2 regions of the Xenorhabdus budapestensis genome follow, and region 1 is predicted to be linked to the other one. Evidence: predicted binding sites of a transcription regulator. Region 1 holds the regulator's gene; the other holds the start of a gene.
The links. Region 1 encodes PhoB, which activates phosphate uptake and scavenging genes when phosphate is short. Its sites were predicted from a motif close to CTGTCATAAAACTGNCNNAT; they were not measured.

Region 1 (8,629 bases):
TTTGTACAGGTTAGTTCAGTGGTAATTTGCTGGTTTTTTTGTCTGAGCCTGGTTATCTGGATCTGTTTTTCTTTCTGGCGAGAAAAGAGTTGTTTCCATTCAGGCAGTTTACTCTCCAGCTTACGGAAATAAGGGTGTTCTTCGTAGTATGTTTCCAGCGTTTTTTGTTCTTTATTCAGTGTGATGTACTGAGTTTTCGTCACTTGATATTGAGACAATATTTCTGTCAGTTCACGATTATATGCAGTAACTTCTTTCTCCTGAGTGAGCAAGTCTTTCGATTGAATTTCGATCTTATGATCAAGTGGCATAATGTGCTCAGAAATCAGTTTTTCCTGCCGCATATGATGCTGTATATGCTCTTTTTGGGTATTTTCCAGCTCAATCTGCTTTTGTTGGGCTGGTTGTAATAAAGAACATTGTTGTTCAATCTCATATGTTATTTTTCTGTGTTGTTCATCAAGCCGTTGCTTTTCATTAAATGCTCGATTTTGTGTATCCCACAATGGACGAAGTTTTTCGGCAGGTTCACTGGCAGCCAGTTGTTGTAATTGGGGGTGGGCATCTTGAATAGCTTGCTCAGCCTGCTGAAAAAGCAATTTGTTGTTAGTTAATGCTTGTTCTAATTCATTTTGTTGTACGAGCCAATGTTCGGTTGCCTGTAAGTCTTTAAGCTGCTGGTTGAGCTGAGTTTCTGCTGCGATAAGCTGTTGTTGCTGATTTTGGTATTCTTCTATCTGTGCCGGAGTTAATAATTCGATTGAAGAAGCTCTAGCTTGTTGAATATTTAATTCAGATTGGGCTTCTTTATGGCGTTGGTAAATTTCCTGCGACAAGATACCGTAAATTTCTGTACCGGTCAGTTCTTCCAGTAAATCGGCACGGTCTTTATCATCTGCATTTAAGAATGCAGCAAAATCACCTTGTGACAGGAGGATAGATTTAGTAAAGCGTTTGAAATCAAGACCAGTTATTTCAGCAATTTTCTCTTTTTTATCCGGTATTTTGTCAGCCAAAATCTTGCCTGTTTTTTTGTCTGCTAATTCTCCTTTCGGGGGCTGGAGTTTGCCTTCAGCTTGATTGCGGGCACGACGCTGGCTCCAGAAGGCACGATAAGCAACCCCTTTAACTTCGAACTCAACTTCTGACAGACATTCGGCTGTATGGCGGGTCATTAATTCATTCTGATTGGCTGAAATGGTGTTGAGCCGTGGGGTTTCGTGATATAAGGCGAGGCAGATAGCATCCAACAGGCTAGTTTTTCCTGCACCTGTCGGGCCGGTAATAGCAAATAATCCGTTGCTGGCAAAAGGCTCTGCTGTGAAATCAATTTTCCATTCACCCTGTAAGGAATTAATATTTTTTAGCCGTAAGCTAAGAATTTTCATGCTATTGCATCCTACTATTTTCTCTGAACTATTGTTTTTGAGCTGCTGTTTCTGAGCTATTGTTTTTGAGCGGCTGTTCTTGGGTATGTTGCTGAGCAATATCGTCCAGTGTTTGCCTGAACAGGGTAGTCAGGCGTTGTTTCTGCAGTTGATCGTCAATTTCAGCCAATGCCAGTCGTCTTTCGAAAACTTCGTATACACTCAATTCGGTAAGTATCTCTTTGTTTTTTTCCGATAATGATATTTGTCGTGTAGTTTTACTACGCCGTAGCAGGATGATTTCGACAGGCAGATCGACAGCCATAGACTGAATGCGTTTCTGGATGTCATGCAGGTAATCTTGAGTTGCAACTTCAATATCCAGCCAAACAGGACGTTCTCCCTGATAGTCACTGAAAGTTTGTAATTGTTCCTCGATTTGTTGCAAATTCCCCCGAATTAATTGCATTGGTTGATAAGCAGGAATGGGCAACAGGGTGACACTATTGAACTTATCCTCCTTAAATTCAACCAAACAAACACTTTTCTCTTGCCCGACTTCATCGAAACTTAAGGGGATTGGTGAGCCGCTGTAACGGATATGCTCAGCTTGATTGATCAGTTGTGGACGATGAATATGCCCCAGAGCAATATAGTCAGCAGGAGGAAAGGCCTGAGCAGGGAAGGCATCCAGTGTGCCAATATAAATATCCCGGACAGAATCTGTCGTAGAAGCCCCGACAGTGGTCAGATGCCCGGTTGCGATAATCGGCAGAGGGTGACCGAGCTGTTCCCGTAATAGACAAGCCTGTTGATAGAGCTGGTGGTAGTGTTCCGTAATAGCATCTTGTAGTGCCTGCTGTTTTTGCATGGCTGATTGCCCTGCTTGACTTATCATGATATCCCGTGGGCGCAGGTAAGGAATGGCGCAGAGAATGGCACCGGGTTGACCATTTTTGTTATTCAGTAACTTAATTTGTTGCTGGATATCCGTTTCTGCACAAGCAATGACGGTGGTGTTCAGGTAAGAAAATAGGGTCTTTGATTCATTGAGTGTGGCGACAGAATCATGATTTCCGCCAAGAATAACGAGCTGACAGCCAGTGGGTTGTAAGTCCACGACAAACCTATTGTATAACTCACGGGCGTAGCTGGGTGGAGAGCCCGTATCAAAAACATCTCCGGCAATAATCAGGGCATCAACCTGATATTCATTTATTTGCCCAATAAGCCACTGTAAGAAGTGTTGATGCTCTGCGGCACGATTTTTGGTAAAGAAATATTGCCCAAGATGCCAGTCTGACGTATGAATGATTCGCATGTTTTTTTACTCTGTTTTTCTTATCTTGCTTTTTTGCTCTGATTTATGTGTTGTTTCAGCTTTCCGCTTATTAATTATAATGAGTGCTCAAGGGATGTCGTGTGTAATTACGATTTCATTCGCAGGTTTTCGAGCAGCTTCGCAACAACAATGAAATATGACAGCTATGTAATAAATTCCCTGCAATGTTGATTACAGTTTTATGATGAAGACAGAAGGTGTTTCATAAAACTGTAATAAAATTGACTCACAATGAATTATTGTGAGTTTTGCTGACTTCAATAATATTGGCAGGATTAACCATGGTTAGACGTATTTTGGTTGTTGAAGATGAAGCCCCAATTCGTGAAATGGTGTGCTTTGTGCTGGAGCAAAACGGGTATGAACCTGTTGAAGCAGAAGATTATGATACAGCTATCGGGTGTCTGTCAGAGCCTTACCCTGATTTAGTATTATTAGACTGGATGCTGCCTGGTGGCTCAGGAATACAAGTTATTAAACAGATGAAGCGCAGCAGTAATACCAAAGATATTCCTGTCGTAATGGTGACTGCGCGGGGAGAAGAAGAAGATCGGGTTCGTGGGCTTGATGTTGGTGCTGACGATTACATCACTAAGCCATTTTCTCCGAAAGAATTGATTGCTCGTATTAAAGCTGTGTTGCGTCGTATGTCTCCCATGACAGCGGAAGATATTATCAATATGGATGGGTTAATGCTGGATTCCGTATCCCACCGAGTTTCCAGTCAGGGGCAGGATATGGATATGGGGCCAACGGAATTCAAACTTCTTCACTTTTTCATGACACATCCTGAACGTGTCTATAGCCGTGAACAGTTACTCAACTATGTATGGGGAGCTAATGTTTACGTGGAAGATCGTACTGTTGATGTGCATATCCGTCGATTACGTAAGGTGCTTGAAATCGGTGGACACGATAAAATGGTACAGACTGTGCGTGGTACAGGTTATCGTTTCTCCACCCGTTATTAATCTGTCTGGTTTTTATCGATAGGTTTTATGTGGACAGGTTTGTTGAACACTACTTAGTGAATAAAACCAGATGAACAAAATCAGCTAAACAAAGCTAAGTAAACCAAATAATTATGATGAACATTTAATTTCATGCCGGAGAGAATCACGTGCTGGAGCGGTTATCCTGGAAGCAGTTAGTACTGGGTCTGTTTATTTTTTGTCTGCCTGCAATTATTTTGTCTTTCTTTATTGGCCATCTGGCGTGGTTGCTGGTGGTGGCATTATTGCTGGCACTGGTATGGCATGGTTACAATTTACTGAAATTATCTGACTGGCTCTGGTTGGATCGCAGTATGTTACCTCCTTCAGGTCGTGGAGGGTGGGAACCCATATTTTACGGCATTTATCAGTTGCAGCAACGTAACCGTAAGCGTCGTCGGGAGTTGGCATTACTGATAAAACGGTTCCGTAGCGGGGCGGAATCATTACCGGATGCTCTGGTGATGATGACAGTGGAAGGTAATATTTTCTGGTGTAATCGCTTAGCTCAACATTTATTAGGATTCCGCTGGCCTGAGGATAATGGGCAGTCTATTTTTAATTTGCTTCGCTATCCTGATTTTAGTCGCTATATGGTTGCGGGCGATTTTACTTACCCTCTTTCCATTGAATTAAATAATAGTCATCTGATGGAATTTCAGTTAATGCCATATGCAGAAGGGCTACTATTGATGATCGCCCGTGATATTACACAAAAGCGGCGATTGGAAAATTTCCGCCGCGATTTTTTTGCCAATGCCAGTCATGAGTTGAGAACACCATTAACAGTACTGCAAGGCTATCTGGAAATGATGCAGGATCAGGAATTGGGTAGAGAAGCAAACCAGAAAGCGATCAGGACAATGCAGGAACAGATCCGAAGAATGGATGGTCTGGTTACACAACTATTGCATCTCTCCAGAATTGAAATCGGATCGCAGGTGGATATGCATGATGTTGTTGATGTGCCTGCTATGTTGGTTTTATTGCAGCAGGAAGTGCTGACACTGGCAGATAAACGGTATGATATTGCGTTTGATGTCGATGAAAAACTACGGGTTTTCGGGAATGAAGAACAACTGAGAAGTGCAATGTCGAACCTCGTTTACAATGCTATTAACCACACAGTGGAAGGTACTCGTATTGTAGTTAGTTGGTCTAGATCCTCTCAGGGAGCATTGTTCAAAGTCGAAGATAATGGTCAAGGGATCAGCCAAGAGCATTTACCGCGCCTGACTGAGCGTTTTTATCGGGTTAATCGTGCTCGTTCACGACAAACAGGTGGAAGCGGGTTGGGGTTGGCGATCGTGAAACATGCTTTGCATCATTACAATACACATCTCGATATTTCAAGCACTGTAGGGAAAGGTTCTACATTTAGTTTTTTGTTGCCTCAGCCGCTTGTTGTCTCCGATATATACCCAATGGATTTCAAGTTGCATCGCGGCGGCAAGGGAGCGACAAATTCGTCGGGAACGAATTTGTCCAGCCAAAGGCTGGCCTCCGGTGAGAGGCAGGAGCCTCTCATTAATCCCCGGGAGCATAGATAACCGTATGTTTATAAAAACGGTGACCGGGGTGGATGAGTGCAGCTAACAAAGAGGCAACTTGAAAGGCGAAGGATATAGGTAAACTGATTAAAAAAATCATAAGGTTAATGTAATTTAATGGTAATAATACGGGCAAAAAAATGATTTATTAATCAATGTGAATAAAAAAGTGCAAATCATATAGTGTGTATTCAATGATAGATGATAATAATCACTAGTTTTAAAAATTAGTTTAAGATATTACTCTGCTTTTTGGTTTGTTGCTTGCCTTTTGGCGTTATAAAAGTTTTACTTGGGGGTAGTTGTTGGCGATTCTAGCTGTTCTTTCCACTACCATTCTGTGTCTTGCGAGTATCAGGGAACAGATACTTATCACTGACTGTTAAATCAGGATCCTGTTTCGCCAGTGAAAATTCAAGTATTTGCAATAGTTACTATTGCATGTGCAATTCTTTCAGTAACAATAAGTTAACAATCATTATGACATACCGTTTATCATCTAAGGATATTTGGGCATTAGGCTTTATGACTTTTGCTCTGTTCGTTGGTGCGGGAAATATCATTTTTCCACCTATGGTTGGCTTGCAGGCGGGTGAGCATGTTTGGGTCGCTGCCGCTGGCTTTTTGCTTACTGCTGTAGGTTTACCTGTCATTACCGTTATTGCTTTGGCGAAAGTAGGGGGTGGAATTGAAGCTCTGAGTTCCCCTATCGGTAAAACAGCGGGTTTAATACTGGCGACTGTCTGCTATCTGGCTGTTGGCCCGCTGTTTGCAACACCAAGAACTGCAACCGTTTCTTTTGAAGTGGGTATCGCTCCGTTAGTAGGCTCCGGAGAACTTCCACTTTTCATTTACAGCATAATCTATTTTTTACTGGTGGTTCTGGTTTCACTTTATCCGGGTAAATTACTGGATAGCGTCGGACATGTGTTGGCACCAATCAAAATACTGGCATTAGTCATTCTGGGAGTTGCAGCTGTGTTATGGCCAGCGGGCCATTCTATTCCTGCTATTGAGACTTATCAGGAAATACCGTTTTCAAATGGTTTTGTGAACGGGTATTTAACTATGGATACCCTTGGCGCAATGGTATTCGGCATTGTTATTGTTAATGCTGCACGTTCCAGAGGGGTGGAATCTTCTTCATTGTTGACCCGCTATACCATGTGGGCTGGTTTGATTGCAGGGCTTTGTCTGGCTCTGGTTTACCTTTCTTTGTTCAAATTGGGGGAAGGCAGCGGCATATTAGTACCAAAAGCTGATAATGGTGCAACTATCCTGCATGCTTATGTTCAGAGTGTTTTTGGTAACTATGGAAGCTTCTTCCTTGCGGTATTGATCTTCATAGCTTGTATGGTAACTGCAATAGGCTTGACCTGCGCTTGTGCTGAGTTCTTCAGCCGTTATCTGCCGCTCTCTTATCGCACACTGGTTCTGAGCCTGGGATTGTTCTCCATGCTGGTTTCCAATTTGGGTCTGAGTCATCTGATTACTTTTTCAATTCCGGTGCTCACGGCAATTTATCCGCCTTGTATTGTACTGATATTGTTGAGTTTTACGATCCGTTGGTGGAATAACTTCACCCGTATTCTGGCTCCCGCTATGCTGGTCAGCCTGATGTTTGGGGTTTTGGATGCCATTAAATCATCTGAGTATTTATCACATTTACTGCCTAAATGGGCAACTCATCTGCCGTTGGCAAATCAAGGGCTGGCATGGTTAATACCGACTCTGTTGTCAGTGGTAGTATTTGCTATTTATGATCGCATTGCGGGAGAAGGCAAACTTCCAAAGCATGAAATCCAGCAGGGATAATGCTGATTACTATTCATTAATTCTTCTGTAAGAAAAACAATTCGGGCGGCATAAATCAATGCCGCCCTGATGCCTGTTGGCCCTGCCTTTCCTATAAAATAATAACAATATCTATCAAGAAATATAAAACTAAACTCCACTAGATTATACCTAATAAATTTGTTGCTGATAAATTCAATAATTATTAGAAGATGTTTGGTTGGTAAATTCAGGGTTATTGATAAAAATGAACAGAAAAATGCAAATCATATATTATTCATTCAATTATAGATAATAATAATCACTATTTTTAAAAATTAGTTTAGGATATTATTCTGCTTTTTGGTTTGCCACTTGTCTTTTGGCGATATAAAAGCTTTACTTATGGTCAGTTATTGGCGATTCTAGTTGTTACTATCATTTTGTATCTTACGGGTATCATTGAATATAAAACGCACCCCGCATTAAAGTAAGAATTTAGTCTCACCAATGAAAATTTCAGTATTTGCGATAGTTACTCTATTTATAGATGTAACAAAATGTATAGCATTTACTATTTCATATTTAATCTTTAACAATAATTTATTATTAATCACTATGGCATATCATTTATCATCTAAAGATATTTTGGCATTAGGTTTTATGACCTTTGCCCTGTTTGTTGGAGCGGGAAATATTATTTTTCCGCCTATGGTTGGTTTGCAGGCGGGTGAGAATGTTTGGATTGCTGCTGCTGGTTTCTTGATTACTGCTGTAGGCCTACCAGTCATTACCGTTATTGCTCTGGCGAAAGCAGGGGGCGGAATTGAAACACTGAGTTCTCCTATCGGTAAAACGGCGGGTTTAATACTGGCGACAGTCTGCTATCTGGCTGTAGGTCCACTGTTTGCAACACCGAGAACTGCAACTGTTTCTTTTGAAGTAGGTATTGCGCCGCTGACAGGAGACGGTAAGCTTCCGCTTTTTATTTATAGTGTCGTCTATTTCCTACTGGTAATCGTCATTGCACTTTATCCGGGGAGATTACTGGATAATATCGGACGTATACTGGCACCTGCTAAAATGTTGGCGTTGGCTATTCTGGGTATTGCGACATTATTGTGGCCTGCCGGTAGCCCTATTCCTGCCTCTAATACTTATCAGGAAATCCCATTCTCAAATGGTTTTGTAAATGGTTATTTAACCATGGATACACTGGGAGCAATGGTATTCGGCATTGTTATCGTTAATGCTGCGCGTTCCAGAGGAGTGAAGTCTTCTGTATTGTTGACCCGTTATGCCATGTATGCGGGTTTGATTGCAGGGCTTTGTCTGACTCTGGTTTACCTCTCTTTGTTCAAATTGGGGGAGGTGAGTGGAACGTTAATACCAACAGCTAAAAACGGTGCAGCGATCCTGCATGTTTACGTTCAGAATACTTTTGGTAATTATGGGAGCTTCTTACTGGCGGTATTGATTTTCCTTGCCTGTATAGGAACAGCAGTCGGTTTAACTTGCGCTTGTGCTGAGTTTTTCAGCCGTTATCTGCCGCTCTCTTATCGTACTCTGGTTCTGAGCCTGGGATTGTTCTCCATGCTGGTTTCC
Region 2 (8,629 bases), 660 kb from region 1:
GAATTTTTGCCCTGTAGCAAAATAAGGAATGGAAAAATCTACCTGTTTTGCCCGTTCATCGGTGATCGTGAAGTTAGCAGCAATTAAGTCAATTTTCTTGGAAGAGAGTAGTGGAATACGATTTGCAGGATTGGTTGGGCGCAATTGCAGTTTCACGCCCAGATCACTGGCGATTGCATTGGCGATATCCACATCATAACCAGCGAGTTTTTTCGTTTTAGGATCGATAAAGCCAAAAGGGGGATTACTGTCGAATACCGCAATACGAACCGTACCAGCTTTTTTTATATCATCAAGTTTGTCTGCTTTCGCTACGCCAGAAACTAATACCAGGCTGGTCAGTAACGCAGTCACTGCTATCCGAGATTGATTGCGGAATTTCATTGGACACCCCTTAATTTGTTAATAATTATTTATTGTCCAATAAAAACTATCAATTTCATCATAGCACCTGAAATAATATAAAATTCTATATTTATAGCATTTTGGAATAATATTTTAAGTAAGCTTTTAACGGCACTTAAGAGAATACCCATGTTTCAGTCATAAAAATTATTCATCTTTAGTAAGCAGTTCTTCCAATTTATCACCCCCAACATGACGAAAATCCTGTCCTTTGACGTAATAGAAGATAAATTCACAAATGTTCTGACAACGATCGCCGATACGCTCAATAGAACGGGCACATAAAAGTGCGGTCATGATGCTTGGAATAGTACGTGGATCTTCCATCATATAAGTCATTAACTGGCGCACAATACCTTCATATTCCTGATCTACTTTTTTATCTTCACGATAGATACGAATGGCTTCTTGCAAATCCATACGGGCAAAAGCATCCAATACATCATGCAACATCCGAATGGTATGCCAGCCCAAAGATTCCAGACTGACTAGCAACGGCTGCTGTTGATGAGAAAATTTCTCCAGCGCCGTCTGACAAATTTTATTCGCAACATCACCAATACGTTCCAACTCAGCAATAGTCTTTGAGATAACCATTATCAGGCGCAGATCACTTGCCGCAGGCTGGCGTTTGGCAATGATACGAACACAGGCTTCATCTATCGCCACTTCCATCATGTTGACCTTCTGGTCGTCTTCAATGACTTGTTGAGCTAACTGTTTATCCTGATTGTGCATTGCCAGAATCGCCTTACTGAGCTGCTCTTCTACCAATCCACCCATTGCCATTAATTCAGTACGGATATGTTCCAGTTCAGCATTGAACTGACCAGAAATGTGCTTGCCGAAATTCAGATTGTCCATCTTTACGCTACCTCGTATCTGCCCATATCAACCATAACGACCAGTAATATAATCTTCGGTCTGCTTCATTTTCGGTGTGGTGAACAAGATGTCAGTGTCACTGAACTCAATCAACTCACCGAGGTACATAAAAGCCGTATAATCAGAACAACGTGCCGCCTGCTGCATATTGTGTGTGACGATCACTACGGTATATTCCGATTTCAATTCACTAATCAGCTCCTCAATACGTCCTGTAGAAATCGGATCGAGAGCAGAACAAGGCTCATCCAACAACAAAACTTCCGGGCGGATAGCGATAGCACGGGCAATACACAAACGCTGCTGCTGGCCTCCAGACAAGCTGTAACCACTCTGGTGCAACTTGTCTTTAGTTTCGTTCCACAATGCAGCTTTTGTCAGCGCCCACCGGACTCGCTCATCCATCTCAGCCCTTGAGAGTTTTTCAAACAAACGCACGCCAAAAGCGATATTGTCGTAAATCGACATCGGAAATGGCGTCGGCTTCTGAAAAACCATGCCTACTTTGGCTCGTAACAAAGCAATATCCTGTTTATCGGTCAGAATATTCGTTTCATCCAGCAAGATCTCGCCTTCTGCCTTCTGTTCTCCATACAGTTCATACATTTTGTTAAAAGTACGCAGTAATGTTGATTTGCCACATCCCGACGGGCCAATGAAAGCAGTGACTTTATTCTGTGCAATATCCAACGTGATATTTTTCAGTGCATGGAATTTGCCGTAATAGAAATTCAGATTACGTACCTGAATCTTACTTCCTGCAACATCATTGGCTTTACTCATCAACGCTTCTCTCTTCAATATCAGTACCTCTAATATCAGAATTTTTTCTTGGCAAATAACAACCGCGCCAAAATATTAATCAACAGTACACATAAGGTAATCAGTAAAACCCCGGCCCATGCCAGTTGTTGCCAGTCTGAGAATGGACTCATAGCAAATTTGAATATAGTGACAGGCAGATTGGCAATTGGCTGACTGAGGTTAGTGCTCCAGAACTGGTTGGAAAGCGAAGTGAATAACAACGGGGCGGTTTCCCCTGCAATACGGGCGATGGCCAGTAACACACCTGTAATAATGCCCGATATTGAAGCTTTCAACGTAATGGCGGAGATCATTTTCCATTTCGGTGTTCCCAGTGCATAAGCTGCTTCACGCAGGTTATCCGGCACCAGTTTCAACATATTTTCCGTTGTGCGGATAACAATTGGGATTTGTAACAGAGCCAGCGCGATTACCCCTGCCCAACCGGAGAAATGCTGCATTTTCGTCACAACTACCGTGTAAACAAACAGCCCTACAACAATAGAAGGGGCAGAAAGCAGGATATCATTAATAAAGCGGATCACCTCAGCCAACGGAGAACGACGTCCATACTCAGCAAGATAAATACCCGCCATAATTCCCAATGGCGTACCGAATACTGTTGCCCAGAAGATCAAAAGTCCACTACCGACAATGGCGTTTGCCAGCCCACCTCCTTCTGAGTTGGGCGGTGGCGTCATTTCGGTAAATAACGCCAGAGACAGACCATCAATACCTTTAGTGATTGTGGAGATTAAAATCCAAATCAGCCAGAACAAACCGAACGCCATTGTTGCCATAGACAGAAACAGGGCGAGATGATTTTTCCGACGTCGCCAGGCTTGTAACCTATGACGTTTATCAATTCTTACCATTTCAACGCCCCTCATTCCTGGACAGACGCATGATCATCAATTTTGATAACGCAAGAACAATAAAGGTGATAACAAATAAAATCAGCCCCAGTTCCATCAATGCAGAAGTATGTAAACCAGATTCTGCTTCGGCAAATTCATTTGCCAATGCCGAAGTAATACTGTTTCCGGGCATATAGAGGGAGAAACTATCCAGTTGATAGGTATTGCCGATAATAAAAGTCACTGCCATGGTTTCTCCCAGTGCACGCCCCAGCCCCAACATCACACCACCAATTACCCCATTTTTGGTGTAAGGCAGAACGATATGCCAAATCACTTCCCATGTTGTACAGCCAATCCCATAAGCCGACTCTTTCATCATAACGGGAGTTTGTTCAAATACATCGCGCATCACAGAAGCGATATAGGGAATAATCATGATGGCAAGAATGATGCCCGCAGCCAGAATACCAATGCCGAAAGCCGGGCCGGAAAACAGTTCTCCCACGACAGGAATACTCGACAACAGATCACCGACAGGTTGCTGGAAATAAGCAGCAAAAAGCGGGGCAAAGACAAATAGCCCCCACATGCCATAAACGATACTAGGGATCGCCGCCAATAACTCAATTGCCACACCAAGCGGTCGTTTCAACCAATTTGGTGCCAGTTCTGTCAAAAACAGAGCGATACCAAAACTGACCGGAACGGCAATAATCAGGGCAATCAATGAGGTCACTAATGTGCCATAAATCGGTACTAATGCGCCGAAAACCCCCGCAGGTGCATCCCAATCTTTATTCCATAGAAAAGCAAAACCAAATGTCTGCATACTCGGCCAGGCAGCAATGAGCAGCGAGATGATAATGCCTCCCAACAAAAATAACGTCATCAGGGCCGCCAGCCTGACCAGCGTACTGAAAATAATATCACCGTGCTTACCTGGTGCTTTCTGTACTGTCTTATGCATGGTTTTTCTATGTATAGTTTTCCTATGTATAGTTTTATGTTCGGCCATGCGCTCAGTTTCCATTTGGGTTATTTCCCTTCAATAGCATCACTAATACAACAAATCTCTAATACAACGAATTGTTAATACAAGGCATTGCCGTGCTTATCTTTGATGTCATTCTTCCAGGCTGCACGTACCTGTTCGATGACGGCTTTTGGCAACACAGCATAATCCAGCGCCTTCGCTTGCTCGCCGCCCTTCTCATAAGCCCAGTCAAAGAATTTCAGAACTTCTGCCCCATGTGTGACATTTTTCTGCTGTTTATGGATTAGGATGAATGTCGTTGAAGTGATCGGCCACGCATTTTCACCGGGCTGATTAGTTAAATCCTGTGCGAAACTTTTGTTCCAGTCCGCCCCTTTTGCTGCCGCACTGAAATTAGTTTCTGTAGGAGCGACAACTTTTCCATCAGCGGCTACCAACTTGGTATAAGCGAGGTTATTCTGTTTCGCATAAGCATATTCAACATAACCAATGGAGCCTGGCAGACGCTGGACGAACGCCGCAATGCCATCATTGCCTTTACCACCCAGCCCGATCGGCCATTTCACTGTAGAACCTGCCCCGACTTTTGCTTTCCAGTCGCTGTTCACTTTGGACAGGTAGCTGGTGAAAACAAAGGAAGTACCGGAGCCATCCGCACGGCGAACCACTGCAATATTTTGCTCAGGTAGTTTGAGATTCGGATTCAATTTCGCAATGGCGGGATCATTCCATTTTTTGATGTTTCCCAAATAGATGTCACCGAGAGTTTTGCCATCTAATACCAATTGGCCGGACTTGATACCCTGAAGGTTCACCGCCAGCACAATACCGCCAATCACGGTCGGAAACTGGAATAAACCTTCAGAAGCCAGTTTGTCATCAGTAAGTGGGGCATCTGATGCACCAAAATCAACCGTGTTGGCAATAATCTGTTTTACACCACCAGAAGAACCAATACTTTGATAATTGATTTTATTACCAGTCTCTTTTTGATAAGAATCTGCCCACTTGGTATATATCGGTGCCGGGAATGTCGCACCAGCTCCCGTCAAGCTGGTAGTTGTAGCAAATGAAGACAAAGACGTCATAGCAAATACTGTTGCCATGATACCTGCCGCGGTGATACGCATTGATTTCATACATCCTCCTGCTGAGATACACATCATTCATTAAAAACAACTTTCAACAACGTCAACAGTCTAGTTTTTAGGTAAAAAATGGTTCAGGAAGGAAAAATAAGTCAACTTAATGACAGTAAAATGTATGAATTATGACATTTTTATGACAGTCATTCAGAAATTCCCGCTACTATCTCATTCATACTCATATCCCATAGCCTGAATTTCATCAATTCAATGTCATGACTTGTCATCTACGGGTCTGTTCATAATACGTGTAAAATATTGGCATCGTATGTTTTCAAACGCTGACGGGAACTGGCTTCGGATTTAGGTCATGACTCCAAAGCGTTATAATGATGTTTTTCAATATAGGCACCAATAAGTTTTTCATGAATTTCTATCGAGCGTGAATAACAAATAGTTCTTCTTGCTAATCGTTTGATATGAATGCGTAGAGTCAGATTACGTCGCTCTATATGCTGGGTAAAAATTTTTCCCACCAAATGTTTTTCTGGTTCAATTTCCCGAGCATCACTTCCCAAGTCATCAAGGGAGAATCCGTTGCCGTTATTTCACTATGCCAACATCTTACACGTATTATGAACAGACTTAATCTATGGCTGATGGTTCCATAACTAATGGTTTGGTCGCCAATGGAATATAGGCGCGAATGGATAACCCACCTCTCTCACTTCTGCCCATGTCAAGATAACCGTGATGTTGGTTGATGATGCGGCGGATAATAGCAAGCCCCAAGCCGACTCCACTATTATGATGATGGAGTTTATTACTGTAACTCTGTTTTCCCTGCATGAAAGGCTGAAACAAAGTCGCTGCTTCTTCTTGTGTTATACCTGTCCCATTATCTTCTATTTGAAACCAGCCAAATTGTTCAGTGGCTCCACTACTGATGCGGATCCAGCCGTTGCCATAACGATGGGCATTGGTGAACATATTCGCCAAAACACGTTTAACTGAAAGTGGATTAGCCATAATGAAAACAGGAGCGGCGGACAGGTTATCTTCGATATTTTTTCCGGTACTATTATTTTCTGTACTCGCCTTCTCTGCCATTACTCCTTTTTCTGCGCCAATCACGTCCTCAATAAGTTGGTTTAATTCACAGCGAACTATTGAGGTATCCAGCCCAGACCGCTGATAATCGATGAATTGATTAATGATTGCGTTGCACTCTTCAATATCACGATTAATCGACTCACACAGGAAATCATCTTCTCCACCAATCAATTCGATCGCTAACCGTATACGAGTCAGTGGAGTACGTAAGTCATGGCTTATGCCTGCCATAAAAATGACACGCTCATCCTCCAACGATTTAATCCTCATCGACATTTGATTAAATGCCCGGATAACCGACTGTATGGCAGGTGCTCCCGATTCAGGTAATGCCGTAACGACTTTCCCTTTTCCCATCTTTATTATTGCTTTCTGTATGGCGGTTAAAGGCTGTTTTTGGGCACGCAGGTAAAAACCCAATACCGTAGAAACAGACAGTACTGTCATCAACACACTGATAAAGACATACGGTAACACGCTGATAAATGATATTTTTTCCAATACTGATAATTTTGCCAGTACTAATAATAGTAGATAAGCAGCCAGATAACTGACCATCAGGCTACCCAACAGCATTGCCAACATCCAATACACGACACGGGGGAATACACCATGCAGTAGGAGCCTGAGTTTTTTCATGCTTTACTTCCAATTATGCTTTACTACAATTTATATATGTCTTTCTACTTATTGTTTTATACTCAACAACTTACGCCTTTACTACCATCAGGAACAAAAACATATCCCAGTCCCCAAACAGTCTGGATATAACGGGGATGGGTGGGATCTTCTTCAATCAAACGACGTAAACGGGAAACCTGCACATCAATGGAACGCTCCATAGCACCATACTCTCTGCCTCGTGCCAGACTCATCAGCTTATCCCGTGATAAAGGTTCGCGGGGATGAGATACCAATGCTTTCAATACAGAGAATTCACCACTGGTCAGGGACAACTGCTCATCTTTATGAAACATTTCACGAGTCCCAAGATCCAGCTTAAACTTACCAAAGGTCACTATCGCGTTATCCGGTGTCGAAGCGCCAGATAATTCATTAGAGTGACGGCGCAGGACAGCACGGATACGTGCCAATAGTTCTCGCGGGTTAAAAGGCTTTGCAAGGTAATCATCTGCACCGATTTCCAGGCCAACAATCCGGTCAACTTCTTCCCCTTTCGCGGAGATCATAATGATGGGGATCGGGTTATGCTGACTTCTCAATCTTCGACAAATAGATAATCCATCTTCGCCCGGCAACATTAAATCCAGTACAATCAATTGAATAGATTCTCTGGTCAACAAGCGATCCATCTGCTCTGCATTTGCAACACAACGAACTTGAAAACCCTGCTCCGATAAATAGCGCTCAAGCAATACGCGCAAACGCATATCATCATCAACAACAAGGATTTTATAACTCTCTTGCATTTTTCAGCTCCCAAGATGTTCCATGCTCGCAATATCCATTATTCTCACAGAAAACCCATGCTCTAAAAGACACTAAGGTCATGTATTCTAGGAATATTTATAATATTGGCAATAATTGCTTATGTTTCTGTTTCTCATCCTTGTTTTCTTGTTTCCACTTACACCTAATTTTTATGCTTCCAATGGCTGGTAACTAATTTCCAATATCCAGTAAACCGCCTTACCATTAGGTGTCATGACGGTAATTTCATCATCGATCTGCTTACCAAGCAGCGCCCTTGCCACAGGTGAATCAATTGAAATCCATTTTTTGGCAGGGTCAAATTCATCCGGCCCCACTAAGCGAAAAATATATTCTTCGGCGTTTTCGTTTTCGACTTTAACCCAGGCTCCAAAAAAAACTTTTCCTTCCTGCCGCGGATCAGCATCCACAATTTGCAGAACATCCAATCTTTTGGATAAAAAACGCACACGACGGTCAATTTCCCTTAACCTTTTTTTACCATAAATATATTCTGCATTTTCTGAACGATCCCCCAACGCGGCTGCATCAGACACAGCTTGAGTGACTTTTGGGCGCTCAATTTTCCAGAGATACTTCAGTTCCTGATCAAGCGCCTGCCAGCCTTCTCGGGTAATGTAGTTACTTTTGCCCATGAAAATCCCACTTGAGAAAATATGATTAATGGCGCAGTACTATATCTTAACCGTACAGATATTCGATGAATTCTGTCGCAACCTGACAGAAATATTGTGCTATACCTGATAGATTTCGAGTTGCATCACAACAACAAGTAACAGCCGAACAACCGGAGGCAACCAAACGGGTAAATACCACCAACAAAACAGGCAACTTGAAAGACGAAGAGTATAAACTGGAAATTATCTCGCTCTATACGTATATAATGGAGTCAAGTTTGAACCCTGTCAGGATCTATACTTAATGGATTTCAAGTTGCTGCCAGCAAAAAGCAATTTGAATGAAGGGTAGATCAGATAAATTTGGCCCTGTCTGCTGATATCTACAGGCGCTGAGAAAGTTGAAGAAAACAG

Region 2: pstS (phosphate ABC transporter substrate-binding protein PstS) is a predicted target of PhoB. The motif match lies at 5,217-5,236, and genes of this name have one in related genera.

What each region holds. Positions count from the first base shown of each region.
Region 1 is NZ_CP072455.1:855,875-864,503, forward strand. It holds gene HGO23_RS03725 (AAA family ATPase) at 1-1,388, opposite strand, end outside; gene sbcD (exonuclease subunit SbcD) at 1,417-2,688, opposite strand; gene phoB (phosphate regulon transcriptional regulator PhoB) at 2,991-3,680, shown strand; gene phoR (phosphate regulon sensor histidine kinase PhoR) at 3,830-5,251, shown strand; gene brnQ (branched-chain amino acid transport system II carrier protein) at 5,732-7,066, shown strand; gene brnQ (branched-chain amino acid transport system II carrier protein) at 7,643-8,629, shown strand, end outside.
Region 2 is NZ_CP072455.1:198,878-207,506, reverse strand. It holds gene HGO23_RS00835 (ABC transporter substrate-binding protein) at 1-384, opposite strand, end outside; gene phoU (phosphate signaling complex protein PhoU) at 553-1,269, opposite strand; gene pstB (phosphate ABC transporter ATP-binding protein PstB) at 1,297-2,073, opposite strand; gene pstA (phosphate ABC transporter permease PstA) at 2,109-2,969, opposite strand; gene pstC (phosphate ABC transporter permease PstC) at 2,971-3,921, opposite strand; gene pstS (phosphate ABC transporter substrate-binding protein PstS) at 4,044-5,087, opposite strand; partial or broken gene HGO23_RS00805 (IS1 family transposase) at 5,402-5,617, opposite strand; gene HGO23_RS00800 (ATP-binding protein) at 5,679-6,785, opposite strand; gene ompR (osmolarity response regulator transcription factor OmpR) at 6,848-7,576, opposite strand; gene greB (transcription elongation factor GreB) at 7,748-8,233, opposite strand.